DNA from 3 places in the Telluria sp. GW821-FHT07G12 genome. Region 3 is predicted to be linked to each of the others. Evidence: predicted binding sites of a transcription regulator. Region 3 holds the regulator's gene; each other region holds the start of a gene.
What was found. The regulator LexA, encoded in region 3, represses DNA repair genes until DNA is damaged. The targets are predictions, from matches to a motif close to ACTGTATNNNNATACAGT.
Positions count from the first base shown of each region.

Region 1: the regulator LexA is predicted to act here: its motif matches at 5,264-5,281, upstream of AC07PE_RS06340 (DNA topoisomerase IV subunit B).
Region 2: the regulator LexA is predicted to act here: its motif matches at 6,715-6,732, upstream of AC07PE_RS09455 (ATP-dependent helicase).

Region 1 covers NZ_JBWKQA010000001.1:1,350,215-1,360,594, forward strand. Annotated here, with positions in the region: gene AC07PE_RS06305 (antibiotic biosynthesis monooxygenase family protein) at 1-307, opposite strand, end outside; gene AC07PE_RS06310 (NIPSNAP family protein) at 304-633, opposite strand; gene AC07PE_RS06315 (ArsR/SmtB family transcription factor) at 707-1,384, shown strand; gene AC07PE_RS06320 (hypothetical protein) at 1,391-1,756, opposite strand; gene AC07PE_RS06325 (STAS domain-containing protein) at 1,830-2,693, opposite strand; gene AC07PE_RS06330 (ATP-binding protein) at 2,879-4,207, shown strand; gene AC07PE_RS06335 (gamma-glutamyl-gamma-aminobutyrate hydrolase family protein) at 4,204-5,157, opposite strand; gene AC07PE_RS06340 (DNA topoisomerase IV subunit B) at 5,421-7,421, shown strand; gene parC (DNA topoisomerase IV subunit A) at 7,433-9,790, shown strand; gene AC07PE_RS06350 (DsbC family protein) at 9,865-10,380, opposite strand, start outside.
Region 2 covers NZ_JBWKQA010000002.1:246,892-257,271, forward strand. Annotated here, with positions in the region: gene AC07PE_RS09410 (erythromycin esterase family protein) at 1-1,092, opposite strand, end outside; gene AC07PE_RS09415 (SRPBCC family protein) at 1,120-2,334, opposite strand; gene AC07PE_RS09420 (phosphoribosyltransferase) at 2,285-3,025, opposite strand; gene AC07PE_RS09425 (Hsp20/alpha crystallin family protein) at 3,055-3,525, opposite strand; gene fghA (S-formylglutathione hydrolase) at 3,681-4,538, opposite strand; gene AC07PE_RS09435 (chromate transporter) at 4,706-5,293, opposite strand; gene AC07PE_RS09440 (chromate transporter) at 5,290-5,883, opposite strand; gene AC07PE_RS09445 (hypothetical protein) at 5,933-6,109, opposite strand; gene AC07PE_RS09450 (hypothetical protein) at 6,270-6,458, shown strand; gene AC07PE_RS09455 (ATP-dependent helicase) at 6,759-8,858, shown strand; gene AC07PE_RS09460 (SIR2 family NAD-dependent protein deacylase) at 9,239-10,069, opposite strand; gene AC07PE_RS09465 (phosphohydrolase) at 10,062-10,380, opposite strand, start outside.
Region 3 covers NZ_JBWKQA010000001.1:445,494-455,873, forward strand. Annotated here, with positions in the region: gene AC07PE_RS02145 (inorganic phosphate transporter) at 1-146, opposite strand, end outside; gene AC07PE_RS02150 (DUF47 domain-containing protein) at 168-794, opposite strand; gene AC07PE_RS02155 (replicative DNA helicase) at 869-2,254, opposite strand; gene rplI (50S ribosomal protein L9) at 2,490-2,942, opposite strand; gene rpsR (30S ribosomal protein S18) at 2,976-3,266, opposite strand; gene priB (primosomal replication protein N) at 3,287-3,571, opposite strand; gene rpsF (30S ribosomal protein S6) at 3,601-3,984, opposite strand; gene lexA (transcriptional repressor LexA) at 4,265-4,906, shown strand; gene AC07PE_RS02185 (tetratricopeptide repeat protein) at 4,980-5,735, opposite strand; partial or broken gene AC07PE_RS02190 (hypothetical protein) at 5,799-6,422, opposite strand; gene AC07PE_RS02195 (hypothetical protein) at 6,456-6,581, opposite strand; gene AC07PE_RS02200 (cystathionine gamma-synthase family protein) at 6,654-7,892, opposite strand; gene purF (amidophosphoribosyltransferase) at 7,941-9,464, opposite strand; gene AC07PE_RS02210 (CvpA family protein) at 9,474-9,962, opposite strand; gene AC07PE_RS02215 (SPOR domain-containing protein) at 9,967-10,380, opposite strand, start outside.

The DNA.
Region 1 (10,380 bases), 900 kb from region 3:
CGCGCTCGCGCAGGCCGTAATCACGCACCACCTCGGCCACGCGCAGCCGGTAGTCGCGGAAGACGCCCTGCCGCCCGCGCATCTGCGCTTCGCGGTGCAAGGCCAGGTTACGCCAGCCTTTGACCGCTTCCTCGTCGCGCCAGAAGGACAGCGACAGGATTTTTCCCGGCTGTGCCAGCGACTCGAAGCGCTCCACCGACATGAAGCCGTCCATCGCTTCCAGTTCGGCGCGCAGCGCGGCCGCGGTATCCAGGTAGTCCTGCCGATACGCCGGATCTGGCTCGACTTCGAAGATCACGGCGATCATTGCAGCGGCTCCGGCTGGAACGTGCCCTCGACCAGCTCGGTGAAGGTCCGCTCTTCGCGCAGGATGAAGCGCTGCTCTTGCGCGAAGGCGAAGTTGGCACGCGCTTCCTCGTCCAGCTTCAGGCGCGCGCGGTAGGCTTCGTAGGCAGCCAGGCTGTCGAAGCCGACCAGGCCCCAGGCCTCGTAGTTCGTTCCCTCGTGCGGCAGGAAGTAGCCGAGCACGCGGCCGCCCAGGCGCGGGATGATGCGGCCCCAGTTGTCGGCGTAGCGTTTGAATTGTTCTTTCTGGAACGGGTCGATCTCGTAGCGGATGAAGCAGGTGATCATGGGGTCTCCTCGTTGATGAATGAGACCACTGTAGTCTTTTGCCATGTCGCGATGCTTCGGTTAGGATCGAAGCATGAAAGATGGACCGAACATTACGAATATCGCCGCCATGATCGGCGACCACGCGCGCGCCGAAGTACTCACCGTCCTGATGAGCGGAATGGCGCTGACCGCGACCGAACTGGCCAATGCCGCCGGCGTCACGCGCCAGACCATCAGCACGCACCTGGCCAAGTTGGCGGATGCGGGCCTGCTGAGCGTCGAGTCGCAGGGCCGGCACCGCTACTTCCGCATTGCCGATGCCGAGGTGGCCCAGCTGCTCGAATCGCTGATGGGCGTGGCCTTCGGCACCGGCGCCGTGCGCGTGCGCTCGAGCCCGCGCGAGCCGGCGCTGAGGAAGGCGCGGGTCTGCTACGACCACCTGGCGGGCGAACTGGGCGTGCTGGTCTACGAGAGCCTGGCGCGCCGCGGCGCCTTTGCGCTCGGCGCCGACGGCATCGCGCTGACTTCACAAGGCCAGGATCTGGTGCGCGCACTCGGCATCGACGCCGCCACGCTGCCCGTCTCGCGCCGCCCCTTCTGCCGCACCTGCCTGGACTGGAGCGAGCGCCGCCATCACCTGGCCGGCCAGCTCGGCAGCACCCTGCTGGACCGCTTCCAGCAACTGGGCTGGGCCAGGCGCGTGCCGGACTCGCGGGTGCTGGCGTTTACACCGGACGGCGAAACCGCCCTGCGCGCCTGGCTGGCCTAGTGTCGATCAAGTCGCCAGCGCCGGCGCCTTGAACGCGCCTGGGCGCAGGATGCGCGACAACAGCGGCCGCTTGACGGGCGCCGGCATGCGGCTGTCGACCAGGTCTTCCCATTTCACGCGCAGCTGCTCGCAGGTGGCGCGCAGCACCGGCTCGGCGTCCGGCAGGCGCGCCAGGGCGTCGAGGTGGCGCTCGATCACGGCGGCCAGCTTCACGCAGGGGCCGCCGTCATCGCTGCCCGCCGCGCCCGGGCTGCGTTGCGTGCTGCGCAGTGTGTATTGGGACATCAGGTGCAGCAGGGCCGCGACCAGCAGCGCGTGGCGGGTGCTCGGCGTGCCCGATGCGGGGCTGTCGTCCAGGTAATCGTCGTCCATGGAAGCTCCTTTTCTTCATGAGAATGATTCTCATTTAGATTATGGAGGCAGTTTGCCGCCTGCGCAAGCGAATTCAGGATGCCCTGGCAATGCCCGTCGTCCCGGTCCGCTCGAGCGCGACCAGGAAAGCATCGGCCAGGGTGGCCTTGGTGGTCACGTTCTGCAGGTCGACCCCGAGATGAACGATGGTCTGGGCGATCTGCGGGCGGATGCCGCTGATGATGCAGTCCGCGCCCATCAGGCGCGCGGCGGCGATGGTCTTCATCAGGTGCTGCGCCACCAGGGTATCGACGGTCGGCACGCCGGTGATGTCGATGATGGCAATCGTGGCGCCGGAATCGACGATCTTCTGGAGGATGTTTTCCATCACGACCTGGGCTCGCATGCTGTCGAGGGTGCCGATCAACGGCAAGGCCAGCACGCCGTCCCACAACTTGATGACCGGCGTGGAAAGCTCGAGCAGTTCCTGCTGCTGGCGCACGACGACCTGGTCGCGGCCGCGCTGGAATACCTCGACCGTGTACAGGCCGAGCTTGTCCAGCAAGGTGCTGAGCGCCCAGAATGCAGCCGCCAGGACGGCCGGCTGATCGGCAAGGCCGGTGCGCAGGACGGCAAAGATCGGCTGCTTGACCGAAAACACGAAGGTGGCGGTTTCGCTGGAGGTGGAGCCTGCTTTTGCACGCGAGGACGACACGTCGTCCAGGACGACGCGCATCCCGCTCCAGCCCCGGCTGTCGATGTCGCCGGGGCTGTCGTCGCGCAGGGCGGCAACGAATGCGCCGAGAAAATCGTCGCATTGGCTGCGCTGCTCGTCTTTCCTGACGCGCCTGCTGCCAAGCACGACCGTGTCGAGCCGGGCTTCCCACTCCGCCAAGATGGCACTGCGGTGCTCCTGGAGCAGCTCGGCGATCGCGGGGAAATAGCTTGTGTCGGTCATTGTCGGGTCCAGCTTCAAACTTGTAAACCGACCAAGGAGGCATCGGGTCTCGGGTGCATAACCGGTCGACTATAGCACTCTTGTAATGAAAAACACGCAAGCTTTTTGACACTTGCCGGCCTTCATAGCGGATAATCCCGGAAATGCCTGAGCCTTTCCCCCAAGAGTTCGCTCCTCTTCATCCTTTGCTGACGGTAAGCGTACGCAGCGAACTCGACGTCATTGCTTCCCGGCTGCGCGCGCGCCAGATCACGAGCTTGTGCGCGTTCGGCCATCACGAGCAGACGCGTATCGCCACAGCGGTGTCCGAACTGGCCAGGAATGCCCTCGTCTACGCTGACGGGGGCAAGGTGCGTTTCTTCGTCGGGCGCCTGGGCGCGCGCCAGGCCCTGGTAGTCACCATCGACGACCAGGGGACGGGCATTGCCGCGCTCGATCGCATCCTGGGCGAAGACGGCGCGTCGCACGGCGCCCTGAGCGGCGGCATCCCGGCCGCGCGCCGCCTGATGGACCGTTGCGAGATCGACACCGGCAGCCACGGCACCCATATCGTGCTGGTAAAAGCCTTTGCGGCGCAGGCGCCGGTGCTGCATGCCGGCGCCATCGACCTCGCCTTGTCGCAGCTGGGTGCGTTGCCGAGCAATGTCGCGCTGTCGGAAGCCAATCAGCAGAACCGTGAGCTGACCGGCGCGCTGGCCGCCTTGCAGGCCAAGCAGGCCGAACTGCTGGAGATGTCCGCCTGCCTGGATCGCACCAACCGCCAGGTCGAGGCCTTGAACGTGCTTCTGAACGAAAAGGCGCAGTCGCTAGTATCGGCCGACCGTCGCAAGGACGAGTTCCTTTCCATCCTCAGCCATGAATTGCGCAGCCCGCTCTCGGCGGTATCGATGGCGGCGCATTTGCTGGAAAACAGTCCCGATAACCCCAACCAGGGCGTCAGGCTCGGCCAGCTCATCAAGCGCCAGACCGGGCACATGAGCCGCATGGTCGAGGACTTGCTGGACGTCTCGCGTGTCAGCCGCGGCCTGGTGTCGATCAGCCGCGCCCCGGTGGACATGCGCGAGGTGGTCGACGCGGCTTTCGAGCAGCACGCACCGGCGGTGCGGGCCAAAGGACATAACGTCAGCCAGCCGGAGGCGCTGCAGGCCTGGACCGTCGAGGGTGACCGTACGCGACTAGTCCAGATCGTCGCCAACCTGCTGGGCAATGCCATCCGCTACACGCCCGACGGCGGCAGGATCGAGCTGAGCATGCAAGCGGACGACGGCTGGCTGCTGATGCGCGTGTCCGACAACGGCATCGGCATTCCGGCGGACCTGATGCCCCATCTCTTCGATTTGTACACCCAGGCGGAACGCTCAACCGACAGCAAGAACAGCGGACTGGGGCTGGGCCTTGCGCTGGTAAAAAGCCTGGTCGAGGCGCATGGCGGCAGCGTGACGGCCAGCAGCGGCGGCGCAGGCTGCGGCAGCCGGTTCGAGGTGCGCCTGAAGCTGACCGGACAACAAAACTAAAGCCGCGTCTCGCGCGCCGCCCGCAGGAATTCATCCAGCACCGGCGTGCAGTCCAGCAGCTCCGTCCCTTTCGCCCGGTGAAACTCCGGATGCCACTGCAGGCCCATCACGAAGGGCGCCCGCTGGTAGCGGATCGCTTCGACGATCCCGTCCGGATCCGACATCGCCTCGATATGGATGTCGCGGCCCAGGTCCTTGACGGCCTGGTGGTGGATGGAGTTTACGATCGGGCGCTTCTGGTCGGGGAACATCTTGCCCAGCGAGGAACCGGACGGGAACACAATGGCGTGGCGGTGGGCGTCGTAGTCTTCGTGCACGTGGGCCTGCGCCTCGGGCACATTGGTCGCCACGTCCTGGTACAGGGTGCCGCCGAAGGCAACGTTGATCAGCTGGCAACCGCGGCAGATGCCCAGCACCGGCTTGCCGGCGTCGACGAACTCATGCAGCAGTTCCAGCTCGTACACGTCGCGCGCGCGGTCGCCGTTCCATTCGGGGCGCGTCGGCGCTTCCGCATAGGTCATCGGCGAGACGTCGGCCCCGCCCTGCAGCACCAGCCCGTCCAGGTGGCGTGCGTAGTGGCGCATGGTGATGTTGGAAGGATGCAGCAGGCCGTTCGTATTCACGGTCGGCACCATGAAGACCAGCACGTCGCGCGACATCACCCATTGCGCGATCGACTCTTCCAGGTATTGCAGGTTCTTGCTACGCAGGCCGACGGAGCCGGGCTCCGGGTGAAAAATGCGGGCCGAGACGCCGATGCGCAGCGTGCGCCGCATGAAGTCGCGGCTGAAGCGGTCGCTGATGGCGCGCCAGCGCGAGCGCAGCACGCGCCCGGCTACGGTCAAGGGTGTATCGCCCTGCCGGAGGTAGCGCGAGCCGCCGCCAGTGGCGCGCCGGTCCGGCACCCGCGGCGGACCTGAACTTTCGCGATTTTCATTGTCCTCTGCCATGAAATAACTATAGCCCTGCCGTAGGCGCGCACGATTCGCCGCATTCGCACATTCTGCAGATTCTGACGATTCAGGGCTTGCAAACTTCCGCACTACAGGCAAAAATACTGTGTTTCCATACAGTGTTGCGCGAGGTACTCTTCCCAAAACGCGCGTAAGCACCGACACTGGCGCCTTTTGCCACGCTTTTACCACGTCCTTTAGCGTCCTTATTGCCGCGCGACAAGATAGAATGCGCAGGCATTCGATTACACAAATACAGCATGGCCACCAAGAAAACCCCAACCGATTACAGCGAATCATCCATCCGGGTCCTCAAGGGACTGGAGCCCGTCAAGCAGCGCCCGGGCATGTACACGCGCACCGAAAACCCGCTGCACATCATCCAGGAAGTGATCGACAACGCCTCGGACGAGGCGCTGGGTGGTCACTGCAAGAACATCGCCGTGACGATGAACCCGGACGGTTCGATCACGGTCGAGGACGACGGCCGCGGCATCCCGGTCGGCATCCACCCCGAAGAAGGCGTCTCGACCGTCGAGATCGTCTTCACGCGTCTGCACGCGGGCGGCAAGTTCGACAAGGGTTCGGGCGGCGCCTATGCCTTCTCGGGCGGCCTGCACGGCGTCGGCGTCTCGGTCACCAACGCGCTGTCGAAGCGCCTCGAAATCACCGTCTGGCGCAAGGACGACCAGGGTAACGGCGTGCACAACCTGGCTTTCGAAGCCGGCGACGTCGTCGAAGCCCTGAGCTCCGCACCGTTTGATCGCGGCGGCAAGAAGAACGGCACCCGCGTCACCGCCTGGCCGGACGGTAAATACTTCGATTCCCCGAACATCCCGATGACCGAGCTGCAGCGCCTGCTGCGCTCGAAAGCCGTGCTGCTGCCGGGCGTGACCGTCACGCTCACCAACGGCAAGACCGGCGACGTCCAGACCTGGCGTTACGACGAAGGACTGCGCGGCTACCTGACCGAAGCGCTGGCCCAGACCGTGGGCCAGGGCCAGACCGTGATCCCGCTGTTCGAAGGCGCGCAATACGCGGCCGCCGGCGACGAAGGCTTTGCCGAAGGCGAAGGCGCGGCCTGGGTCGTGGCCTGGACCGAGGAAGGCGCCGTGGTGCGCGAATCCTACGTCAACCTGATCCCGACGGTCAGCGGCGGCACCCACGAATCCGGCCTGCGCGACGGCCTGTTCGGCGCGGTGAAGAACTTCGTCGAGATGCACTCGCTGCTGCCGAAGGGCGTCAAGCTGCTGCCGGAAGACGTGTTCGCACGCGTCTCGTTCGTGCTGTCGGCCAAGGTGCTGGACCCGCAGTTCCAGGGTCAGACCAAGGAGCGCCTGAACTCGCGCGACGCCGTGAAACTGGTCTCGACCTTCACCAAGCCGCCGCTCGAACTGTGGCTGAACCAGCACGTCGACTACGGCAAGAAGCTGGCCGAACTGGTCATCAAGCAGGCGCAAAGCCGCCTGCGCTCGCTGCAGAAGGTCGAGAAGAAGAAGTCCTCGGGCGTGGCCGTTTTGCCGGGCAAGCTGACCGATTGCGAATCGACCGACATCACCCGCAACGAACTGTTCCTGGTCGAGGGCGACTCGGCGGGCGGTTCCGCCAAGATGGGCCGCGACAAGGAATTCCAGGCCATCCTGCCGCTGCGCGGCAAGGTGCTGAACACCTGGGAGACCGACCGCGACCGCCTGTTCGCCAACAACGAGATCCACGACATCGCGGTGGCGATCGGCGTCGACCCGCATGGCTCAAGCGACAATCCCGACCTGTCCGGCCTGCGCTACGGGAAGATCTGCATCCTCTCCGATGCGGACGTCGACGGCTCGCACATCCAGGTCCTGCTGCTGACCCTGTTCTTCAAGCACTTCCCTGCCCTGTTCCGCAATGGCCACGTGTGCATCGCCCGTCCGCCGCTGTACCGCGTCGACGTGCCGGCGCGCGGCAAGAAGCCGATCCAGAAACTGTATGCGCTGGACGACGGCGAACTGCTGGCGATCGAGGACAAGCTCAAGAAGGAAGGCCTGAAGGAAGGCGTGTGGAGCATCTCCCGCTTCAAGGGCCTGGGCGAGATGAACGCCGAGCAGCTGTGGGAAACCACGATGAATCCGGACACCCGCCGCCTGCTGCCGGTCTCCTTCGGCGACTACAACCTGGCCGAGTCGTCGGCGCGCTTCAACATGCTGATGGGTAAAGGCGAAGCCGCCGCCCGCCGCGCATGGCTGGAAGAGCACGGTAACGAAACCGAAGCGGATATCTGATACGAACGAATATGACTCAAGCAAGCCTTTTTGAACAAATGAATCCGCCCGGCGGCGGCGACAATAACGGCGGCAACGGCGACGACGCCGAAACCCTCACCCTTTCCACCTTCGCCGAGCGCGCCTACCTGGACTACGCGGTCTCGGTCGTGAAGGGCCGCGCGCTGCCGGACGTGTCCGACGGCCAGAAGCCGGTGCAGCGCCGCATCCTGTACGCGATGCACGAGCTGGGCCTGGGCCCGACCGCGAAACCGCGCAAATCCGCGGCCGTGGTCGGCGACGTGCTGGGTAAACTGCACCCGCACGGCGACCAGTCCGTGTACGACGCCCTGGTCCGCATGGCCCAGGACTTCTCGCTGCGCTACCCGCTGATCGACGGCCAGGGCAACTTCGGTTCGCGCGACGGCGACGGCGCCGCGGCGATGCGTTATACCGAAGCCCGCCTGACGCCGATGGCGCGCGTGCTGATGGACGAAATCGACATGGGCACGGTCGATTTCCAGCCGAACTACGACGGCTCGGTCGAGGAACCGCGTACCCTGCCGGCACGCCTGCCGATGGTGCTGCTGAACGGCGCCTCCGGCATCGCGGTCGGCCTGGCCACCGAGATCCCGTCGCACAACCTGCGCGAAGTGGCGGCGGCAGCGGTGGCGATGATCCGCAATCCGAAGATCACCCACGCCGAGCTGATGACCCTGATGCCGGGTCCGGACTACCCGGGCGGCGGCCAGATCATCACGCCGGCCTCGAACATCGCCGACATGTACGCCACCGGCCGCGGCTCCATGAAGGTGCGTGCGCGCTGGAAGATCGAAGAACTGGCGCGCGGCCAGTGGCAGGCGGTCGTCACCGAACTGCCGCCGGGCTGCTCGTCGCAGCGCGTGCTGGAAGAGATCGAGGAACTGACCAACCCGAAGCTCAAGCCGAACAAGAAGACCCTGCTGCCCGAGCAGCTGGCGCTGAAGCAGACCATCCTCGGCGCGCTGGATGCCGTGCGCGACGAATCGGGCCGCGAAGCCCCGGTGCGCCTGGTATTCGAGCCGAAGTCGAAGAACCAGGACCAGGCCGAGTTCATGCTGATGCTGCTGGCCCACACCTCGCTGGAGAGCTCGGCCCCGATCAACCTGGTGATGATCGGCGGCGACGGCCGTCCGCGCCAGAAGGGCCTGACCGAGATCCTGCAGGAATGGATCGACTACCGCTTCGTGACGGTTCGCCGCCGCACCGAGTTCAGGCTGGGCAAGGTCAACGACCGCATCCACATCCTGGAAGGCCGCGAGACCGTCCTGCTGAACATCGATGAAGTCATCGCCATCATCCGTAACTCGGACGAGCCGAAGGCCGCGCTGATCGAGCGTTTCAATCTGTCGGACCGCCAGGCCGAGGACATCCTCGAAATCCGCCTGCGCCAGCTGGCGCGCCTGGAAGCGATCAAGATCCAGCAGGAGCTGGCCGAGCTGCGCGGCGAAAAGGAAAAGCTCGAGGACCTGCTCGAGAATACCTCGAGCATGAAGCGCCTGGTGATCCGCGAGATCGAAGCCGACGCCAAGCAATTCGGCGACGACCGCCGCACCCTGATCGAGGAAGCCCAGAAGGCCGTGCTCGAACAGAAGATCATCGACGAGCCGGTCACCGTGATCGTCTCCGAGAAGGGCTGGGTGCGCGCGCGCACCGGCATCGGCCACGATCCGGCGCAGTTCACCTTCAAGGCCGGCGATTCGCTCGGCTATGCATTCGAATGCCGCACCGTCGACAACCTGCTGTGCATCGGCGACAACGGCAAGGCATATTCGGTGCCGGTGGCGGCGCTGCCGGGTGCGCGCGGCGACGGCGTGCCGATCACGACCCTGGTCGACCTGTCGGGCGGCGGCCGCATCCTGTACTACTTCGCCGGCGCCGCCGACACGCGCCTGCTGCTGTCGACCACCGCCGGCTTCGGCTTCATCGCCAAGGCCGGCGACATGGCCACGCGACTCAAGGGCGGCAAGTCCTTCATCACCCTGGACGACGGCGCCGTGCCGCTGGCCCCGCGCGTGGTGACGGACAATGCCGGCGCGATCGCCTGCCTGTCCGAGAAGGGCCGCGTGCTGGTGTTCGGCATCGACGAAATGAAGGTGCTGACCAACGGCGGCCGCGGCGTGACCCTGATGGAGCTGGAGCCGAAGGAAAGCCTGCTGGCCGCCCAGCCGATCAGCCCGAAAGGCGTGAACGTCAACGGCACCTGGGCCGGCGACAAGCCGCGCACCGTGGAGCTGTTCGGCGTCGGCCTCGAGCCGCACTTCGGCAAGCGGGCGCGCAAGGGCAAGCCGCTGTCGGCCAAGCTCAAGGCCAAGGATCTGGCGATGCGCGTGCTGGGCGAGGCCAGCTAAGGTATACGTGGGCACGGGGTGCCCACCCTACCGACTCGGCCGCTAACCGTAGGGTGGGCACCACGTGCCCACGCTCACCGCTGCGCCTGCCGCAGCCGAGCTTCCAGCGTCGCGGCGTCGAAGCCGCTGCCGCTGCGCGAGCCGTCGGCGAAATAAATCGTCGGCGTCCCCTGCAGGTGCAGCTTGCGGCCCAGCGCCAGCACCTGCTCGTTGGGCGTCACGCAGGCCGCCGGCGCGGCCGGCGCCGGCTTGGCCGCCAGCATCCAGTCCTGCCAGGCCTGGGCGCGGTCGGCGGCGCACCAGATGTTCTTCGATTTCGCCGCCGAATCCTCGGACAGGATATTCATCAGGAAGGTGTAGACCGTCACGTTGTCGATCCCGCGCAGGGTCTCGTGCAGCTTGCGGCAATACGGGCAGTTCGGGTCTTCGAACACCGCCATCACGCGCTGGCCATTGCCCTTCACGGTCTTGATCGCCATGTCGAGCGGCAGATCGGCAAAGCGGACCGCCGCCAGCTCGTCCGCGCGGGCGCGCGTGAGATCCTGCAGCGTCCCCAGGTCGACCACCTTCCCCACGAACATGTAGCGTGC
Region 2 (10,380 bases), on a different contig from region 3:
GAGCATGAAGCGCTCGATGCCTGTGCTGTGCAGCAATTCCTCGTAGCTGCCGGGCATGCCGGGGCGCACCTGCTTGTGCTCGGCCGGGCCATCCCATTCCGAGGCCGCCGTCACGAAGCCTTCATAAGTCGAAAAGCCGATCAGGCGGGTCTGGCCATCGTAGGCCTTTCGCGCCAGTTCGCCGACGTTCCACTCGCCCAGCTCGCCGACCTCGGTGGCACGGGCGTCGCCGATGTGGGAGTTGTGTTCCCAGACGACGATCTTGGCCGGCTCGCCGTCCTTCGACAGATGCTGGGCCAGGGCTTCCAGGGTCTCGGCCATGTGGCTGTCGCGCAAATTCCAGGACGAGACGCGGCCGCGGAACATGGTCCGGTAGTATTCCTCGGCATTCTTCACCAGCCGCGCGTTCTGCTGGGCGTGGAAGAAGGCGTCGGCGCTGCCGTCCTTCTGCGAATACTCGTAGGCGCGCTGCTGCAGCTGGTTCAACTGCTCGATCACGCCTTCCTCGCAGGAGGCGGACAAATTCATGTTGGCCGAGTAGCCGTAGTGCTGGCTGTCTTCGTAATAGTGGTCGAAGCAGGCATAGCGCTCGCGCGCCACCCTGGCCGCCTGCGGATCGACCTTGTCGAGGTAGGCCAGCACTTCGCGCAGCGAGGTGAACAGGCTGTACAGGTCTAGGCCGTAGAAGCCGACCTGCCTGCCTTCGGCCTGCTGTTGATTGTGCTCGCGCAGCCATTCGACGAAGGCGGAGACGTCGGTGTTCCGCCACATCCAGTTCGGGAAGCGCTCGAAGCCGGACAGGGCGGCGTTGGCGTCGCCGTCCTCTCCCTGGCCGCGCACGTAGCGGTTGACGCGGTAGGCATCCGGCCAGTCGGCTTCGACGGCCACGGCATGGAAGCCTTTTTCCTCGATCAGCCTTTGGGTGATCCGCGCGCGTTCCTCGTAGAACTCGTGGGTGCCGTGGGTGGCTTCGCCCAGCAATACGAAGCGGGCGTCGCCGACCAGGTCCAGCAGTGCGTCGTAGTCGCGCGGCCCGCCGCCCAGGGGGAGGGCGGCGGCGCGGATGGCGTCAACGGGATCGAGAGTCGCCATAATGCTCAGCGCGGAGTCGCTGCCGGTTTAGTGCAGGAAGCGGCTGGTCCAGCTGGACTGGGCCGCCTCGCGCGGCATGGAACCGCGCTCGATGAAGGCCCGCATGCGCGCCAGGTCCTCGTCCATCTTGGACTTCGGATCGGAACCGAGCAGCAGGGCCAAGCCATGGCCGAGGGCGCCGGCCGGCGGGGTGTAGGACATGCGCACGGTGACCAGGGTGCCGCCGCGGTGGCGCTCGAACTGGATCGAACCGCTGTTCGGGATCTCGGCGCCGGCTTCGCTGCGCCAGGCCAGGCGGTTCGGCCGGCTCTGCTCGGTCAGCACGGAATTCCACTCGAACTTGGAGCCGCCCGGACCCTTCACGCTCCAGTGGGAGCGGCGGTGACCCAGGTCGCGCACCTCGGTCACGTGCGACATGTAGCGCGGGAAGTTCTCGTAGTTGGCGAACTGTTCGAAGACCTCGTCCGGCGATGCTTCGATGTGGATGGTCTTCTCGAAGTCAATGGTCTGGTCCATGCTCAGCTTGTGCGCCAGGTCCTTGCTCATGCCGAGACCGGCGGCGCCGCGGCCCGCCAGCGCGCGCAGCGGCTGGTTGGCGGCGCTGCGGGCCAGCAGGGCGGCGCCGGCGAGGCTGAGGACGGCGCCCATCGGCGAACGGCGCATCAGGCCCATCAGTGCCAGCAGGCCGCCACCCACCAGCGCGGTGTTGCGCATGGTCGGGCTCCAGGCGCCCTGGCTGTCGCCGCGCACTTCCTCCGCCACGCGCTTGCCGAGGAGGCCGGCGCTCTTGCGGGTGTCGTCGTAGAAGTCGGCGGCAGTGTCGGCGGCGCGGCTCACGGCCTTGCTCACGCTGTCGCGCGCGTTCGAATACGTGTCGCTGTCCCTGGCATCGTCGGCCAGGTCGCCGGCGGCGCTGGAGGCGCGGCTGAACACATCCTTGGCTTTCGAGATGGTGCTCGAGATTGCCGAGCCGATGCTGCCGTCCGGTTTGGCCGCTTCGATGGCATCGTCGGCGGCTTCGCCGATGTGGCTGCCGGCGCCACGCCAGACATTGCCGAGGGCGCTGGAAGTTCGCGTGCCGGCGTTGCGCACGGCGGCGGCCGACTGGGCGCGGCGTTCGCCGCCGCGGTCGGGGTCGAGCATGTACATCAACAGGGCGCCGGCGGCGGCGCCGCCCAGCCATTTGGCAAGTTCAAGCCCGGTGTCCGTCGTCGTCGTGCTTGTCGTCGGCAGTCGTTGCATGATTCGGTCCTCCATGTGGTTGTTGTCGTTCGGCCGTCCGCGCATGCCAGGCGTCGGCCAGCAAATCCTGCACTTCCTCGTCGCTGGTCTGGTCGAAGGCGTCGTACCACTGTCCCACGGAGCGGAACAGGGGCGGCGCCGACAGGCACACCAGGCGGTCGACCTCGGGCTCGAGCATGGCCAGGGTCTGCGGCGGCGCCACCGGCACCGCCAGCACCAGCTTGCCCGGGTCCAGGCCGCGCGCCACGCGAATCGCCGCCAGCATGGTCGAGCCGGTGGCGACGCCGTCGTCGACCAGGATCGCCGTGCGCCCGGCCAGCGCCAGCGGCTCGCGCGCGCCGCGGTAGGCACGCTCGCGCCGCTCCAGTTCCTCCAGCTCGCGCTGCGTGACCGCCTCGACCTGCCCGGCTGTTACGCCCAGCAGGCCGGGCACGCCCGGCTGCAGCACCCGCACGCCGCCGCTGCCGACCGCGCCCATGGCGTATTCCTCGCGCCCCGGCAATCCCAGCTTACGTACGAGAAGAATATCGAGTTCGATTGCGAGCCGCTGTGCGATGGCGAACCCAACTGGCACGCCGCCGCGCGGCAAGGCCAGCACGATCGCATCCGCGCGCCCCGCGTACCCGCGCAGATCCCGGGCCAGCAGTTTGCCGGCCTGGGTGCGGTCCTTGAAGCGGCGATACTCGGCCATGCCTTGCTGCGCTCCCGCTGCCTGGCAGCTCACTGGATGGTCAGGCGCTTTGCCGCGCCACCCTGTTTCTTGGGCAGCGTCAGCATCAGGATGCCGTTCTCGAGCTTCGCCTCGGCGCCGGCGTCATCGACCTCGGACGGCAGCGTGAAGCTGCGCTGGTACCTGCGCGTCGAACGTTCAGAATACACCACCTGTTCGCCCTGACGCTGTTCGTTTGCCTGTTGACATTCTCCCTCGATAGTGACGCGCTGGCCGTCGATCGAGACCTTGAGATCGTCCTTCTTGACGCCCGGCAGCTCGGCCTGCACTTCGAAGCTTTTCTCGGTCTCGCTGACGTCCAGGCGCGGCATGGCCAGGCCATCATCGGTCCAGCGCCCGGCCTGGGCCAAGGGTGCGAAGAAATCCTGGAACATGTTCTCGACCATGCGGCCGAACTGCTCGTCGATGGGGCCGCCACGCATGGTGGAGAGTGGGCTGTTGCCTCTGCGGATCAGGTTCATGATGACCTCCCTTTGTAATGGATGAATCACATGGCGGACGATGCAAAGCATGCCGCCACTCCTTTTTTATAGGGCGGACGAAAACCGATTTCAAGCGGAGCGGAAGCAATTTTGACGCCCGCCAGCCGGCGGGCGCACGGAGGGAATCTTGCGGGTCAGGCGAGATTGCGGGCGTGGAAGCGCAGGTGGTCTTCGACGAAGGTCGAGATGAAGTAATAGCCGTGGTCGTAGCCGGCATGGCGGCGCAGTTCGAGCGGCTGGCCGGCGGCGCGGCAGGCTTCCTCCAAGGCTTCCGGATACAGCTGCTCGGCGAGGAATTTGTCGGCCAGGCCCTGGTCGACCAGGATGCCGTCCGGGAAGACGGCGCGGCCCGCATCCTTGATCAGCTCGCTGGCGTCGTGGGCGCGCCAGGCCGCCTGGTCGGCGCCGAGGTAGCCGCTGAAGGCCTTCTGGCCCCAGGGGCAGCGGGTCGGCGCGGCGATCGGCGCGAAGGCCGAGACCGAACGGAACAGCTCGGGGTGGCGCAGCGCCAGGGTCAGTGCGCCATGCCCGCCCATCGAATGGCCGAAGATGCCGACCCGTTGCGGATCGACGGGCAGGCTGGCCAGCACCAGTTCGCGCAGCTCGAGGATGTAGCTCTCCATGCGGTAGTGACGGGCCCAGGGCTCGACGGTGGCGTCGAGGTAGAAGCCGGCGCCCACGCCGAAGTCCCAGCTGTCGGTCTCTCCGGGGATGCCAGCGCCGCGCGGGCTGGTGTCGGGCGCGACCAGGACCATGCCCAGCTCGGCGGCCACGCGCTGGGCGCCGGCCTTGATCATGAAGGTTTCTTCGGTGCAGGTCAGACCGGCCAGGTAGAACAGCACCGGCAGCTGCTTGCCTTCGGCGCCGGGCGGCAGGTAGACGGAAAAGCGCATCGGCAGGCCGATCGCGCTGGAGGCGTGCTGGTAGAAGCGCTGGACGCCCCCGAAGCAGGCGTGTTCGCTGAGCACATTTAATTGGGCAAGCTCGGTCATGTTTCTTCTCTCGTCAGGTGAGCAATAACGCAAGTATGCCGCCTATGCGCGCGCCGTGCACGGCGGCGCTCACATTACACGGGCTGGTGCAAGGCGCCCAGGGCAAGGCGCACCGGCGAAGACAGTACGCCAGTACGGCGAGCCGGTGCAACGCCGGCATGGGCGCCTTACACCAGCCCGAAGCCGCCGAGGAGAGCGCCGGCCGCTAGAACCCACAGCAGGTGCAGCTTGGTACGCCAGATCACGACGCCGGCCGCGACCGCCAGCAGCGGCAGGCGCCAGCCTGCGGCGCCCACCGAGCTGCCGAGGATCCAGGCGGTCGACAGCAGCAGTGCGATCACCACCGGCGCCATGCCCTGCTTGAAGGCGCGTACCGCGCGCAGCTCGCGGTTGCGGTGGCCCCAGCGCGCGGCCGTGTAGGTGATGATGGTGGAAGGCGTCATGATGCCGACCATGCTGACCAGCACGCCGAACAGGGCGGCGCCGACGCTGCCCGCGTTCATGCCGACATGCCAGCCTATCAGCGCGACGAATAAGACGTTCGGACCGGGCGCGGCCTGGGCCAGGGCGATGGCGGCGTTGAACTGCTCCGGGCTCAGCCAATGATGCTGCTCGACCAGGAAGCGGTGCATTTCGGAGGAGGTGGAGATGGCGCCGCCGATCGACATCATCGACAGCAGCAGGAAATGGCCGAACAGATTCAGCCAGTCGGACCAGGCCAGGGCCAGGTGCAGGGTCTCGGGCGCCGGGCTCATGCCTTGAGCCTGCGCCAGGTGAGGATGCAGCCGAGGCCGCCGAGCCCCAGCAGCACATATAAAAGAGGACATTTCAGCAGCGCCACCAGCACGAAGCCGGACGCGGCGATGGCCACGCACCAGGCCATCGGCAGCGGGCTGCGTTTCAGGGCCACGGCCAGCTTCAGGCCGGCGGCGCCGATCAGGCCGGCCGAGACGGCGGCCATGCCGCGCAGGGCGCCGGCGACTTGCGGGTTGTCGGCGAAGCTGTCGTGCAGCACGGCCAGGCCCAGCACCAGCACCAGCGGCAGGGCCAGCAGCCCGCCGAGAGCGGCGAGGGCGCCGGGCAGGCCAAAGTAGCGTCCGCCTATCATCAGCGACAGGTTGACCACGTTCGGGCCCGGCATGATCTGGGCCACGGCCCAGTCCTCGATGAATTCTTCCTGGCTCAGCCAGCGCTTGCGCTCGACCAGTTCGCGCTGGACGACGGCGAGCACGCCGCCGAAACCCTGCAGGGCCAGCAGCGTGAAGGAGATGAAGAGATCGGACAGGGATTGCGGGCGGTGCGCAGAAGCGGGGTCTGCTGGCGATGGCTGCGGCGGTATGCTCATGGCACGATTATCGCGCCGGCATAGCCTCCCTGTCCATGCGGAGAGCTACTTAGCCGCCGCCGATGCCGCGCATCACGCGGCCTGTGCCTTCGCATTCCGGGCACTGTTTGCCATTGTCGAGCTTGCCGCTGCCGCCGCAGGTCTCGCACAGGTCCTCGCCCGCGCCCGGGGTGCCGGGCTCGGCTTCGTCGCCCGGTTTCAGGTCGGGATCGGGAGTCGTGGTCATGGGGTCCTCGCTGGTGATGGATGTCGGGGCCATTCTAGGCCGGGCGGCGCGGGGACGGCGCACGCGGTCGCGCTGGCGGCAAAATTTGTCTTGACTTAAGGATGTGCGCGCCGATACTGCACTTGCGGCAATCGGCCGCGATCATGAAACGGGAGGACCGATGAACCAGATTCGCACCAGCCAGCGCCAGGATGCGCACCGCCGCGAGATCGTCGACCGCGGCATTGCCCTGCAAGGCGATTCCGGCACCGTGTCGGCCGTTGAATTCCTGCGCTCTCAGGACATTGCCGCCGCAGTTATTGAACGGGTGCTGGGCGAGCCGGAACGTCGTCGTGCTTGTGTTGCCTGAGCCTTTCTTGGGCACACTGGTTATGCACAAAAGTTTCCAGCGCACATCTTGCAAAAATATTTGAATTGTGCGCGTCTTGACTTCGTAAACCATTGATTTTGTGGTCTTCACACGCTGCACGTGCAATGTGCAACTTGTTGAAAGCCGCATCAATCCTTGCTTCCCGCATGTCAAGGGGGTGTTTTTCCACATGCTTGTCCACAGATTTTGTGGATATCTGGACAAGCCCGGCAATAGATGGGACTTGCGTAACTCTACTGGATAAATGTACAGTTCTGTCATCATCAGAACTGTCGTCCCATGCCCGATACCGTCGATCCCAGTTGCCAGGAAGCCGAGCCCGCGCTCGCCGATCCTTACGCGTCCCTGAACCCCGAACAGCGCGCGGCGGTCGAGCATGACGTCGGCGCGCAGGCGCCGCGGCCGCTGCTGGTCGTTGCCGGCGCCGGCTCGGGCAAGACCAATACGCTGGCGCACCGCGTCGCGCGCCTAATCCAGTCCGGCGCCGATCCGCAGCGGATCCTGCTGCTGACGTTTTCGCGGCGCGCCGCCAACGAGATGGTGCAGCGCGCCGGCGGCGTCCTGCAGCGTGTCCTCAAGACCTCGAGCCAGGCGGTGGCCGCGCTGCCCTGGGCCGGCACCTTCCACGCCATCGGCGCGCGCCTGTTGCGCGAGTACGCGGGGCGGATCGGACTGGAAGCCTCCTTCACCATCCACGACCGCGCCGATTCCGAAGACCTGATGGGCATGGTGCGCCAGGATATCGGCCTTACTGGCGGCCAGAAGCGGTTTCCCTTGAAAGGGACCTGCCTGGCGATCTACTCGCGCGTGGTGAACAGCCGCGATACGCTGGGCGAGGTGCTGCAGTCGACCTTCCCCTGGTGCAGCGAGTGGGAAGAAGAGCTGAAACGCCTGTTCGGCGCCTACGTGGACGCCAAGCAGGAGCAGAACGTGCTCGATTACGACGATCTGCTGCTGTTCTGGTCCGAGATGGCGTCCGACCCGGAACTCGGGCCGGAGCTGGGTGCGCTGTTCGACCACGTGCTGGTCGACGAATACCAGGACACCAACCGCCTGCAGGCCGCCATCATCCAGGGCATGAAGCCGGACGGGCAGGGCGTGATGGTGGTCGGCGACGACGCCCAAAGCATTTATTCCTTCCGCGGCGCGACGGTGCGCAACATCCTCGACTTCCCGCAGGCCTTCTCGCAGCCGGCGCGCACGATCACGCTGGACCGCAACTACCGCTCGACCCAGCCCATCCTGGATGCCTCGAACGCGGTGATCGCGGCGGCGCTGGAGCGGCATGCGAAGACGCTGTGGACGGACAAGGTATCGACAGCGAAGCCGCAGCTGGTGCTGATCCCGGACGAAGCCGAGCAGGCGCGCTGGGTCTGCAACCGCGTGCTGGAGCAGCGCGAAGCGGGCACGAAACTGACGCAGCAGGCGGTGCTGTTCCGCGCCGCCAGCCACAGCGCCGCGCTGGAGCTGGAGCTGGTCCGCCGTAATATCCCCTTCGTGAAATTCGGCGGCCTGAAGTTCCTGGAGGCGGCCCACATCAAGGACATCCTGGCGGTGCTGCGCTTCGCCCAGAACCCGAGCGGGCGCCTGGCCGGCTTCCGCGTCGCCCAGCTGATCCCCGGTATAGGCCCGGCCACCGCGGCGCGCCTGCTCGATGCGGTGGCCGAGGCCGCCGAACCGACGGCGGCAGTGGAAGCCTTCGAGGCGCCGGCCCGCGCGCTGGGTGACTGGGAACCCTTCGTGGCCCTGTTCAAGCGCCTGCGCACGCCGGGACTGCGCTGGCCGATGGACATCGAGCTGGTGAAGGACTGGTATCTGCCGCACCTGGAGCGCCTGTACGACGACGCCCCGGTGCGCACGGCCGACCTCGAACAGCTGGTGCAGCTGGCCGGCGGCTACGGTTCGCGCGAGAGCTTCCTGACCGAGCTGACCCTGGACCCGCCCGACGCCACCAGCGACCGCGCCGGCCCGCCGCTGCTGGACGAGGACTACCTCATCCTGTCGACCATCCATTCGTCCAAGGGGCAGGAGTGGAAGTCCGTGCACGTGCTGAACGTGATCGACGGCTGCATCCCCTCCGACATGGCGACCGGCAGCGCGGAGGACATCGAGGAAGAGCGGCGCCTGCTCTATGTGGCGATGACGCGCGCCAAGGAGCAGCTGCACCTGGTGCTGCCGAACCGCTTCTTCATCAAGCAGCAGGCGCAGATGGGCGACCGCCATGTGTACGCCCAGCGCACCCGTTTCATCAGCCCGGCCATGCTCAAGCATTTCGAGGAATGCAGCTGGGTGAATGCGGAGACGCCGCACAGCCGCAAGCCGATGCCGGACGAAGTCAGGATGCTGGTGCGCGAGCGGGCAAGAAACGCGTGGAAATAGGCCGAAAACAGGCTAGTCCGAATGAGTTATCCCCCGTGTCCTACACGTGTAGGAATTTGCCTCATAGCCATATCCTGCACAAAACTAGGGCTCGTGTAAGTCATTGATTTATATAAGCTTAAAATTTGCCTGTTGAACGGGCAATTTGTTGAAACCCGCATCAATACTGCGCTCCCGGCTTGTCAAGAGGCGCTTGTCCACACAGTTATCCACATTTCCTGTGGATATGAAAATAAAAGCTGAGGAATCAAGGATTTAGGCGCTGATCTTGAGAAAGGTCTTAGCATTTTCGTAAGGCCAATTCTTCTGGCTGGCTATGGTTTCGCGGCTAGTTCTTATGAAAGAAAATTTCACCACGAGCTAGTTGCTGAAAGATTCTTTCACTGCTGCAAAGCTTCGCGCAGGCGGCGCAGCGCATCGAGTGCGCCGGCAGCGATGCCGACATCACGCGGCAAAGGCACTTCCGGCTCGCGTGGATTGATCCGGATTAGCGGTGCGCCCAGGCTTTCCCCCATCCGCCGCACCGAGGGCACATCAGTGCCGGCGCCCAGCTCGATCACGACCAGGCGCTGGGCCTGCCTGAGCCAGGCTTCGAAACGGCCGTACTGGGCATCGGTGCGCGCGTCCAGCCAGCTGCCGTCATTGAACATCAGGACGTTCGGCCGCGCCAGCGCGCCGCAGCGGGGGCAGGCGGGCAGGGGCGAGTGCATCAGGCAGTCGGCAGGGTCGATCTCGGGCTGGACCGCATCGGCGGGCCAGATGGCGTCATGGCAGGGCCGGCTGCACTGCAGGTGGTGGATCGAGCCATGGCATTCGACCACCTGCGCATCGCTGAAGCCGGCGCGCTGGAACTGGCCATCGACGTTGCTGGTGAAGACGAAGACGCCGTGGGTCAGTGCCTCGCCCAGTTCGCGCAGAATCGCAAAACCCTCGTGCGGCGCCGTACTGCGGTACAGCGCCAGCCGGTGCCCATAAAAACCCCAGGCCAGCTCCGGATGCCGGGCAAAGCTGCGCGGATTCGCGATCTCGACGAAGCGGATGCCCAGCCTGGCCAGCGGCGGATAGGCTTTCCAGAAGCCGTGGTCGCCGCGGAAGTCGGGCAGGCCGGAATCGACGCCCATGCCGGCGCCGGCGCCGATCAGCAGGGCGTCGGCATCGCGCAGCAGGCCGGCGGCGCGGGCGATCGCGGCATCCAGGCCGGCCTCAGCCATGCGCCTCTCCCGCATCGATGCGCTGCTTCAAATGGTCCAGCTCGAGCAGGAAGCGCTCGGCCGCGACGACAGGCGGCCAGGGCTCCCACGGCCGGCAGCGGTAGCGCCCGGCCAGCGGGTCTTCTTCCAGCACGGCGGCGCGGATTTTCAGGGTGTTCCACACTTCCTCCACCTTCCAGCCGACCACGTGCACGGCTTCCGTCGCGGCGGCCAGGCGGTCGGCCAGCTTGTGCTTCGCGTGTTCGGTGGGCGTCCAGGCCGGCAGGCCGTAGCGCAGGAAGACCATCTGTTCCAGCCGCTGCGTGAGTTCC
Region 3 (10,380 bases):
ACCGCGGTCTGGGGTTTCAGCACCCCGGTCGACACCACCGTCGCGATCGCGTTGGCGGCATCGTGGAAGCCGTTCATGAAGTCGAAGACCAGCGCTAAAAGGACGAGCAGGCCCAGCACGTAAATGCTGATATGAAGATGATCCATATTGTTTTTATTGTTTTGGGCTTACGCGTTTTCGACGATGATGCCTTCGATGATGTTCGCGACATCCTCGCAGCGGTCGGTGACGGTTTCCAGGATCTCGTAGATGGCTTTCATCTTGATCAGGTTACGGACGTCCGGCTCGTCGCGGAACAGCTTGGACATGGCGGCGCGCATCACGTGGTCGGCGTCCGATTCCAGGCGGTCGATCTCTTCGCAGATCGCGACCATCTTCTGGGCGTTATCCATGTTGTGCAGCATGCCGACGGCCTGCTGGACCTTTTCGCAGCAGGCCAGGCACAGCTCGGCCAGGCGCTTGGCTTCCGGGGTCACGGCGTGCAGGTCGTACAGCGAGATGGTCTGGGCAGCGTCTTCCATCATGTCGAGGATGTCGTCCATGCGGGTGATCAGCTTGTGGATGTCGTCACGGTCGAGCGGGGTGATGAAGGTCTTGTGCAGCAGGTCGACGCATGCGTAGGTGATCTTGTCCGCCTGTTTTTCGATGCTCTCCACAGCGTGGGTGCGGTTTTCCAGGTCGTCGAAGTTGGTCATCAGGCCGACCATTTCCTGTGCACCCTTGACGCACAGCGCCGCGTGCTGGTTGAACAGATCGAAAAATTTGCCCTCGGTGGGCATCAGGCGTCCAAACATATGGTTCTCCGTTGTAAATCTCTTGGAACTTCTTTAAGGGCCGCGGCGCAGGTCGCACCGCGGTCGTTATCGGCTTAGTCGCCCTGGTAGATGGACAGACTGCCGCTGTAATTCCCGAACTTGGTATACATACCCATCCAGGTCAGTCGCACCGCCCCGATCGGGCCGTTACGCTGTTTACCGATAATGATCTCGGCGGTACCTTTGTCGGGCGAGTCCGGGTTATAGACTTCATCGCGATACAGGAAAATGATGACGTCCGCATCCTGCTCGATAGCGCCCGATTCGCGCAGGTCGGACATGACCGGGCGCTTGTTCGGGCGTTGTTCCAGCGATCGGTTCAGCTGGGACAGCGCGATCACCGGACAGCCCAGCTCCTTGGCCAGGCCCTTCAGGCTACGCGAAATCTCGGAAATCTCGGACGCACGGTTGTCGCCCGGTTTCGAACCCTGCATCAGCTGCAGGTAGTCGACAATGATGAGGCCCAGCTTGCCGCACTGGCGGGCCAGGCGGCGCGCGCGGGCGCGCATCTCGATCGGGTTCAGCGCGGGCGTCTCGTCGATGAAGATCTGGGCGTCGTTCATCTTCTGGATGGCGTGCGTCAGGCGCGGCCAGTCCTCGTCGATCAGCTTGCCGGTACGCAGGCGGTGCTGGTCGAGCTGGCCGATCGAGCCCAGCATACGCATGGCCAGCTGGGTGCCGCCCATCTCCATCGAGAAGATCGCGACCGGCAGGCCGGCCTCGACCGCGACGGCTTCGCCGATGTTGACCGAGAACGCGGTCTTGCCCATCGATGGACGGCCGGCAACGATGACCAGGTCGCCCGGCTGCAGGCCGGAGGTCATCTTGTCGAGGTCGATGAAGCCGGTCGGGACGCCGGTGATCTCGCCCTGGTTTTCACGGCTGTAGAGTTCGTCGATACGCTCGACCACCTGGGTCAGCAGCGGCTGCACCGGCAGCCAGCCCTGGGCGCCGCGGGCGCCCTGCTCGGCAATCGCGAAGATGCGCGATTCGGCTTCGTCGAGGATCTGCTTGACCTCGGCGCCCTGCGGATTGAAGGCCTTGGCCGAGACTTCGTCGGCCACGGTGATGAGCTGGCGCAGCACGCCGCGGTCGCGCACGATCTCGGCGTAGCGGCGGATGTTAGCGGCGGACGGCGTGTTCTGCGCCATCGCATTGAGGTACTGCAGCCCGCCCACTTCCTCGGCCTTGCCGAGCTGGACGAGCGACTCGTATACGGTGATCACGTCGGCAGGCTTGCCGGCATTGATCAGGCGGACCATCTGTTCGAAGATGATCCGGTGGTCGTAGCGGTAGAAGTCCTCCGCATGCATGAAGTCGGCAATACGGTCCCACGCCGCGTTATCGCGCAGCAGGCCGCCGATGACGGACTGTTCTGCTTCGATGGAATGCGGGGGAATGCGGAGCGACTCGATCTGCGGGTCTGCTGGGGTGTTCATGGCCGACATTATACCTTTTCCGCATCGACCGCTGAAATGATTGGTGATTTTCCAAGCATAAAAAAAGCCGGGCGAACCCGGCTTTTTTCATTCCAGCAACAAGAAGCGAGAGGAACCGTAGCGAGCGGAAGGAGGTCTGGTTGAGAAGCGCAGCTGTACGAACAGTACAGCCGGTCCGCCGTAGCGGAGCATCGCAAACCGGACCTACGACGCGCAGTAGGTTCCTCGAAGCTTCTTAGGCAGCTTCGCCCACGACTGCCACGGTCACGTCGACGACGACGTCGGTGTGCAGAGCGACGGCAACCGGGTGCTCGCCGGTGGTCTTCAGCGGGCCGGTCGGCATGCGGACGTTGGCCTTCTCGACGGCGAAACCTTGCTTGCTCAGGGCTTCAGCGATGTCGAAGTTGGTCACGGAACCGAACAGACGGCCATCGACGCCAGCTTTCTGGGCGATGGTGATGGTCATGCCGTTCAGCTTCTCGCCCTGGCCTTGTGCGGCTGCCAGCTTCTCGGCGGCTGCCTTTTCCAGTTCGGCGCGCTTGACTTCGAACTCGGCCACGGCCGATTCGGTTGCACGGCGGGCTTTCTTTTGCGGGATCAGGAAGTTACGTGCGTAACCGTCCTTGACCTTGACCACGTCGCCCAGGTTGCCGACGTTGACGACTTTTTCCAGCAGGATGACTTGCATATTATTCTCCAGTATACGTGTCGTGACCGACGATTAAGCGTTGTGCAGGTCGGTGTACGGCAGCAGGGCCAGGTAGCGGGCGCGCTTGATGGCGGTGTCCACTTGGCGCTGGTAGTGCGCCTTGGTACCGGTCAGGCGTGCCGGCATGATCTTGCCGTTTTCCTGGACGAAGTCCTTCAGGGTGTCGACGTCTTTGTAGTCAACCTGTTCCACGTTTGCTGCGGTGAAGCGGCAGAATTTCTTACGCTTGAACAGCGGGTTCTGCTGTTTGCGCTTCAGTTTTTCCTTGGCCTTGTTTTTGTCGAACTTTTTACCGAATGCCATTTTTGGCTCCTGTATCTAATCTAAATGAATTCAATGATGTGAAACACCAGGGCTTTGCTGTTGCGGTTCTTCCTCGCGAGGAAGCCCTTGAACTGGTACACGGCACCAAGTTCGGCATCGGCAAACCGGCCTGAAATATCTCCCGCGGCAAGCGCGGCGATTTCAAACTCGACCTGCCTGGCAATCCCTGCCTCCAGCTGCTGCGATCCATGTAACAGGATGCCGCTGACGATGGGGATGCCGGCCGGGGTATACCGCAAGGTATCGCGTTCCGCGATGCTTGCGACCAGCAACAGCTCGTTCACTGCCCTCTGCGCTTCACTTTCCGAAGAAATTAAGCGGCTGCGGCCGGAGCGGCTGCCTGCTCGGCGCGATGGCTCTTGGCTGCGTCTTCGCGCTGGACCGATTTCATCATCGGCGACGGTGCGGTTTCGGCCTTCTTCATCTTGACGGTCAGGTGACGCAGCACGGCATCATTGAATTTGAATGCGGTTTCCAGCTCGACCAGGGTCTCGTTGTCGCACTCGATGTTCATGCAGATGTAGTGTGCCTTCGGCAGCTTCTGGATCTGGTAAGCCATTTGACGGCGGCCCCAGTCTTCGACGCGGTGGATGTTACCGCCGCGCGAGGTGACGGTGGTCTTGTAGCGCTCGATCATCGCCGGGACCTGCTCGCTCTGGTCCGGGTGGACGATAAACACGATTTCATAATGACGCATGCAACACTCCTTAAGGACGTTTAAACAAATGCCCACCTCGGCGTCAAGACGAGTGTGGGAAGGGAAAGCCCGACATTATAACCGCAAAAACGTCAAGAGCTCAATCACCATCTGCGGTGCCCGCCAGCTTGCCCGCTTGCCCTGTTGTTATCGGCTGTGCCCGCCAAGCAAAAAAAAGCGGCAAAAGCGACGGATTCCCCTTGCGCCCGGCGCAATACTGTACAAAAATACAGGGTGTCGGGTGTCGCTCGAGACGCTCCTTTACTTACACCTATCGAACATGCTTAAGCTCACCGCACGGCAAGAACAGATCCTCAACCTGATCAAGGAAGCCATCGACAATACCGGCTTTCCGCCCACCCGCGCCGAAATCGCGCAGGAGCTTGGCTTCCGCTCGGCCAACGCCGCCGAGGAACACCTGCAAGCCCTAGCGCGCAAGGGCGCGATCGAAATTTCTCCCGGCACCTCGCGCGGCATCCGCCTGGTCGGCGCGGCGGCGGACACCGTCCCCGTACCGGTCGTCCCGGCTGCCCTGCTGATGTCGCTGCCGCTGGTCGGCCGCGTCGCCGCCGGTTCGCCCATCCTGGCCCAGGAACACGTCGAGACCACCTACTCGGTGGACCCGGCCATGTTCTCGGCCAAGCCCGACTTCCTGCTGAAGGTAAAAGGCTGGTCGATGCGCGATGCCGGCATCTGCGATGGCGACTTCCTGGCTGTCAAGAAAGTGGATTCAGCCAAGAACGGCCAGATCGTGGTTGCCCGCATCGGCGATGAAGTCACCGTCAAGCGCTACCGCAAGAACGGCGCCACCATCGAACTGCTGCCGGAAAACCCGGACTTCTCCGTGATCACGGTCGATCCGCACAGCGACGAGTTCGCGCTGGAAGGCCTGGCTGTCGGCCTTCTGCGGTCGTGGCACTAAGCCGGCACTAAGCTGGCACTAAGCACCTCTCTTCAGACGCCCGGTCTTGCACCGGGCGTTCCTGACATCTTCCCTACAGGTTTCCGCGGTTCTGGCGCCGCTCTTCGAGCTCGTGCTGGCGTTCCGGCGTCGGCGTGCTGTTGACGATGTTGTTGTGCTCCTTGATCCAGGCGTCGGTGGCATCCCGCCATGCGCCGAAATCGGCCACCACCAGCTTGCCCTTGACCCGCACAGTTTCCGCGAGATTCTCGATCACCTGATTCAGGTGCTTGCCGGCGTTTTCGATCTCGGGCTTGGTCATCAGCTTGACGATGTCGGCGGGGATCAGCTTGGTGCCTGGATTGGCGTCGACGAGCGCCTGGACCAGGGCGTTATGGCAATCTTGCCATGCTTTCATGTTGGCCCAGATCCGGTCGATCTCCTCGTTCTGCTTGGAGACGGACGGGAAGCGCGGCACAGGGCAGCGGTACTGGCCGGTGCGGAATTCGGAACCGTCGTACTGGGTGATCCAGTAGTCGATGTCCTTGCGGCGCTCCACGCGCTTGGCGATCAGCTCGAGTGAAGCGATGGCGCTGGGATTGCCCTTGGCGGCCGCCTTGCGGAACCAGGCCTCGGCCTGGGCTTCGTCGATGGTTCCTGCCTCTCCATAAAAATACATTTCGCCCACGTGCTGCTGGGCCGTCACATTGCCGGCGTTCGCCAGCTTGGTGTATTTCTGCAGGGCTTCGGGATAAGCCTTTTTGGCGAACAGGGCGTCCGCATTGGCCAGCTCATCGGCGCAGGCGCCGCCGGCCGCCAGCAGGGCCACGCAAAACAGGAGAGTCTTCATGGAAACAGGGCTGTGAAAAAGGAAATTCATCATACCCGCACAGCCCTGCCAGCTCAACCCGACTCACTTTTTCATGACGCTGGGCGAGGCGTTATTAAACTTGCGGTTGTTTTCCTCGAATTGCCTGTTCTCGGCTTCTATCAGCATTTTGTTCGACGCCTGCTTTGAATTCGCGGCAAGGACGAACTCATTGGTCGCCTTGTGCCAGGCGTCACGCTCCGAGCTGAAGCTCAGCGCATCGTTCTGGCGGCGGGTGATGACGGCAACCGTTGTATCGTCGACGTGGGCAATCGCCTGCTCCGCTTCGCGCGGGCTCATCAGCTGCAGGACGTCGGCCGGAATGCGCTTGTTGGCCGGCGGCAGCTGGTTGACCCCGGCGACGAAGTCGTTGTAGCAGGTTTCCCAATTCGCGATGGCTTCGCTGACGGCCTTGATTTCGGCATTGGTCTTGGACACGGCCGGGATCGTCGGCATGGGACAGGCGTATTTGCCCGACACCAGGTCTTCGCCCTTGTAGCCACTGGTCCAGTAAGCGAGATCGGCGGCGCGCTGCTCGCGCTTCTGCAGGACGGCCAGCGCCTCCTTGGCGCCGTTGTGGCCGCTTGCCGCAGCTTTCTGCAGCAGACTCTGCGACTTGGCCATGTCGACGGCGGTACCGTCGCCATACCAGTACATCTCGCCCAGCCGGAACTGTGCTTCGGTATTGCCGGCATTGGCGAGCTAGGTATACATCGGGAATGCCTTGCCGTAATCCTTCGCCCGCAAGGCTTTTTCCGCGTCACCCAGGTCGTCGGCGAAGGCCGCGCCGGCCGCCAGCATCAGCAGGGTAAATACAAGTCGTTTCATCGTCTCTCCTCACTGGATACAGATATGTAGGTAAGACGATGATAGATGTGTGATTACTTTATGACAATGCAATCAGGGTAATGCCGATCGGAAATCTTCCACCAGATCGGGGGTATCTTCGATGCCCACCGACACCCGGATCAGCGACTCGGCAATGCCCATGCTGGCGCGGCGCTCCTGGCCCATCTCGAAGAAGATCGTGTGCGCGACCGGAATCACCAGGGTGCGCGTATCGCCCAGGTTCGATGCCGGAATCGCGATCTTGAGGCGGTTCAGGTAGTCGAAGCAGTCGATGCCCTCTTTCAGCTCGAAGCTGAACAGCGAGCCGTAGGCGCGGAACAGATCGGTAGCCAGGCCGTGCTGCGGGTGCGAGGCCAGACCCGGGTAGTGGACCGCAGCCACGCGCTCGTCCGCTTCCAGCATCCGGGCCAGCGCCAGCGCGTTGGCGCTGGTGCGGTCCATGCGCAGCGCCAGGGTCTCGGCGCCGACGGCGATGTGGTGGGCGGCTTCCGGCGCCAGCGAGGCGCCGAAGTCGCGCAGGGATTTCGCGCGCAGCTGGGCCATGCCCTGGGCGCTTGCCGCCTGCTTGCGGAAGTTCGCGGCGATGTTCGGATACGTGCTCCAGTCGAACAGGCCGGTATCGGTCAGGGCGCCGCCGAGGGCCATGCCATGGCCGCCGATCGACTTGGTCAGCGAATTGACCACCAGGCCGGCGCCCACCGCTTTCGGACGGAACAGCCAGGGCGTGGTCATGGTGTTGTCGACCACGTAGAGGATGCCGCGCTCGCGGCACAGCTGGCCGATGCGCGCCAGGTCCGCGATCTGGGTGCGCGGGTTGGCGATGGTCTCGACGAACACCAGGCGCGTGTTGTCCTGCAGCGCGGCTTCGACCTTGGCGACGTCCGTGGCGTCGACGAAGGACACCTCGGTGCCCTGCCCCGCCACCGTATTCCACAGGCTGTTGGTATTCCCGAAGAGGAAGGAGGACGAGACGACATGGTCGCCATCCTTCAGCAGCGCCTGGGCCAGCGCGCCGATCGCCGCCATGCCGGTGCCGAAGCACAGGGTGGCCACGCCATCTTCCATCTTGCTGATCTTGTCTTCCAGCGCGGCGACCGTCGGGTTGCCCTGGCGGCCGTAGCGGAAGCCCGGCTCCTTGCCCTGGAAGACCGAGGCCAGCTGGCGCGCATCGCCGTAGCCGAAGGCCACCGAGGTGTGGATGGGCTTGTGCAGCGAGCCCTGCTCGATGGGTTTGCGGCGGTCGTTGTGAAGGATGGTGGTGGTGAAGCCGTAGTTGTTCTTGTCGCTCATGTTCGTACCGTACAAATGAAAACGGGCGCCAGAGCGCCCGCGCAGGAATTATTCAGCCGCTACCGGCGGGTTCAGATTCAGCTGGGTCCGCACCAGGTCCTCGGACGACTTGCCCGAGCTTTTGTGGCGATGGCTCTCCAGCTTGTCCAGGTACTCCGGCGAGATGTCGCCGGTGATGTAGACGCCGTCGAAGCAGGACGCCTCCACGCTGGTCAGCGCCGGGTTCACGTCCATGATCGACTTCTTCAGCGCCTCGATGTCCTGGTAGACCAGGCGGTCGGCCGTGATCTCGCGGCAGACTTCCTCGACGGTGCGGCCGTGGGCGATCAGCTCGTCGCGGGTCGGCATGTCGATGCCGTACACGTTCGGGTACAGCACCGGCGGCGCGGCCGAGGCGAAGAACACCTTGCGGGCCCCGGCTTCGCGCGCCATCTGCACGATCTCGCGGCTGGTGGTGCCGCGCACGATCGAGTCGTCGACCAGCAGCACGTTCTTGTCCTTGAACTCGGACGCGATCGCATTCAGCTTCTGGCGCACCGACTTCTTGCGCATGCCCTGGCCCGGCATGATGAAGGTGCGGCCGATGTAGCGGTTCTTGATGAAGCCTTCGCGGTACTCGACGCCGAGCTTGAGCGCCAGCTGGATAGCGGCCGGGCGCGAGGAATCCGGGATCGGCATCACGACGTCGATTTCCTCGACCGGGATCTCCTGGCGGATCTTGTCGGCCAGGTACTCGCCCATGCGCAGGCGGGTCGCGTAGACCGAAGCGCCGTCGATGACCGAGTCCGGACGCGCCAGGTACACGTATTCGAAGGCGCAGGGATTCAGCGACGGGTTCTCGGCGCACTGGCGCGCATGCAGCTGGCTGGCGTCGTCGATGAAGACCGCCTCGCCCGGCGCGATGTCGCGCACGAAGCGGAAGCCGAGGCCCTCGAGCGCCACCGATTCGCTGGCGACCAGGTATTCCGGACCGTTCTCGGTTTCGTTCACGCCCAGGCACAGCGGACGGATGCCGAAGGGGTCGCGGAAGGCCAGCAGGCCGTGGCCGGCGATCTGCGCGATCACGGCATAGGCGCCGCGCACGCGCTTGTGGACCATGGCGACCGCCTTGAACACGGCTTCCGGATCGAGCGAATAGCCGTTGGCGGCGGTCTGGATCTCGTGCGCCAGCACGTTCAGCAGCACTTCCGAATCGGAGCCCGTGTTGACGTGGCGGCGGTCGATGCGGAACAGCTCGTCCTTCAGTTGTTCCTGGTTGGTCAGGTTGCCGTTGTGCGCCAGGGTGATGCCGAAGGGCGCGTTGACGTAGAACGGCTGCGCTTCCTCTTCGCTGGACGAACCGGCGGTCGGGTAGCGGCAGTGGCCGATACCGGAATTGCCCTGCAGCGAACGCATGTTACGGGTGCGGAACACGTCGCGCACCAGGCCGTTGGCCTTGTACATCGAGAACATGCTGCTGTGGTTGGTTGCGATACCGGCCGCATCCTGGCCGCGGTGCTGCAGCAGCAGCAATGCGTCATACAGCAACTGGTTGACGGGGGCTTGCGAGACGACGCCGACGATGCCACACATGGAGTGCTCCTAAAACTGAACGTGCTGCGCAAAGGCAGCGGGCAAAAAAGGCTTGACTGTGCGCGCCCCGGTTTCCGCCATGGGAGAGAGCAACGCGTTTTTCCAGAAATCTTGTTGGGGGATGGAAGTCATTCCACACAATATGACGCCAGCCAGCACGATTACAATGCCCCGGCCGAGTCCGAACAGGCCGCCGAGTCCGCGGTCGGCCAGCGACAGGCCGGTGGCCTCGATCAGGGCGCCGATCGCCAGCGCCAGCAGACCCATCAGTACTCGCACGCCGAGGAACAGTGCGATGAAGGCAACGATCAGCCTGAGCGACTCGCCCGGAATCACCGATGGTAGCATGGGCGCCAGTTTCGCGCCGAAGGCGTTCGCCACCACGAAGGCCGCAACCCAGCCCACCAGGGACAGGATTTCCTTCACCAGCCCACGCATGGTGCTGATGACGACCGACGAGATCAGGATGAACAGGACGATGTAATCGAAAATCGTCACGGCTTCAAGCGGGGGTCTGGAAGCCCGACAGGCCGATGCGGCCCAGCTTGGCGCGCACTTTCTCGGCTTCTTCCTTGCTGAGCGGACCGATCTTAACTTTGACCAGTTCGCCGGATTTTTGCGTGTACGAGCTGATGCCGGCGCCTTGCAGCTTGGCCTGCAGTTCGGCGGCCTTTTCCTGGCTCGACATGGCGGCCACCTGCAACACGACCTTCTGCGAAGCGGCTTCGGCGGGCTTCTCGGCCTTGTCGGCCTTCCCTTCGAGGATGGCCAGCGCGCGCGACTCGTCGTGCGGCTTGGCCGGCTTGTCTTCACTCTTCGGCTTGACCGGTTTCTCGGCCTTGTCGGCCTTGTCGGTCTTGTCCGCCAGCTTGTGCTCGGCCTTGCTGTCCGCCTTGTGATCCGGCTTGGTCTCGGG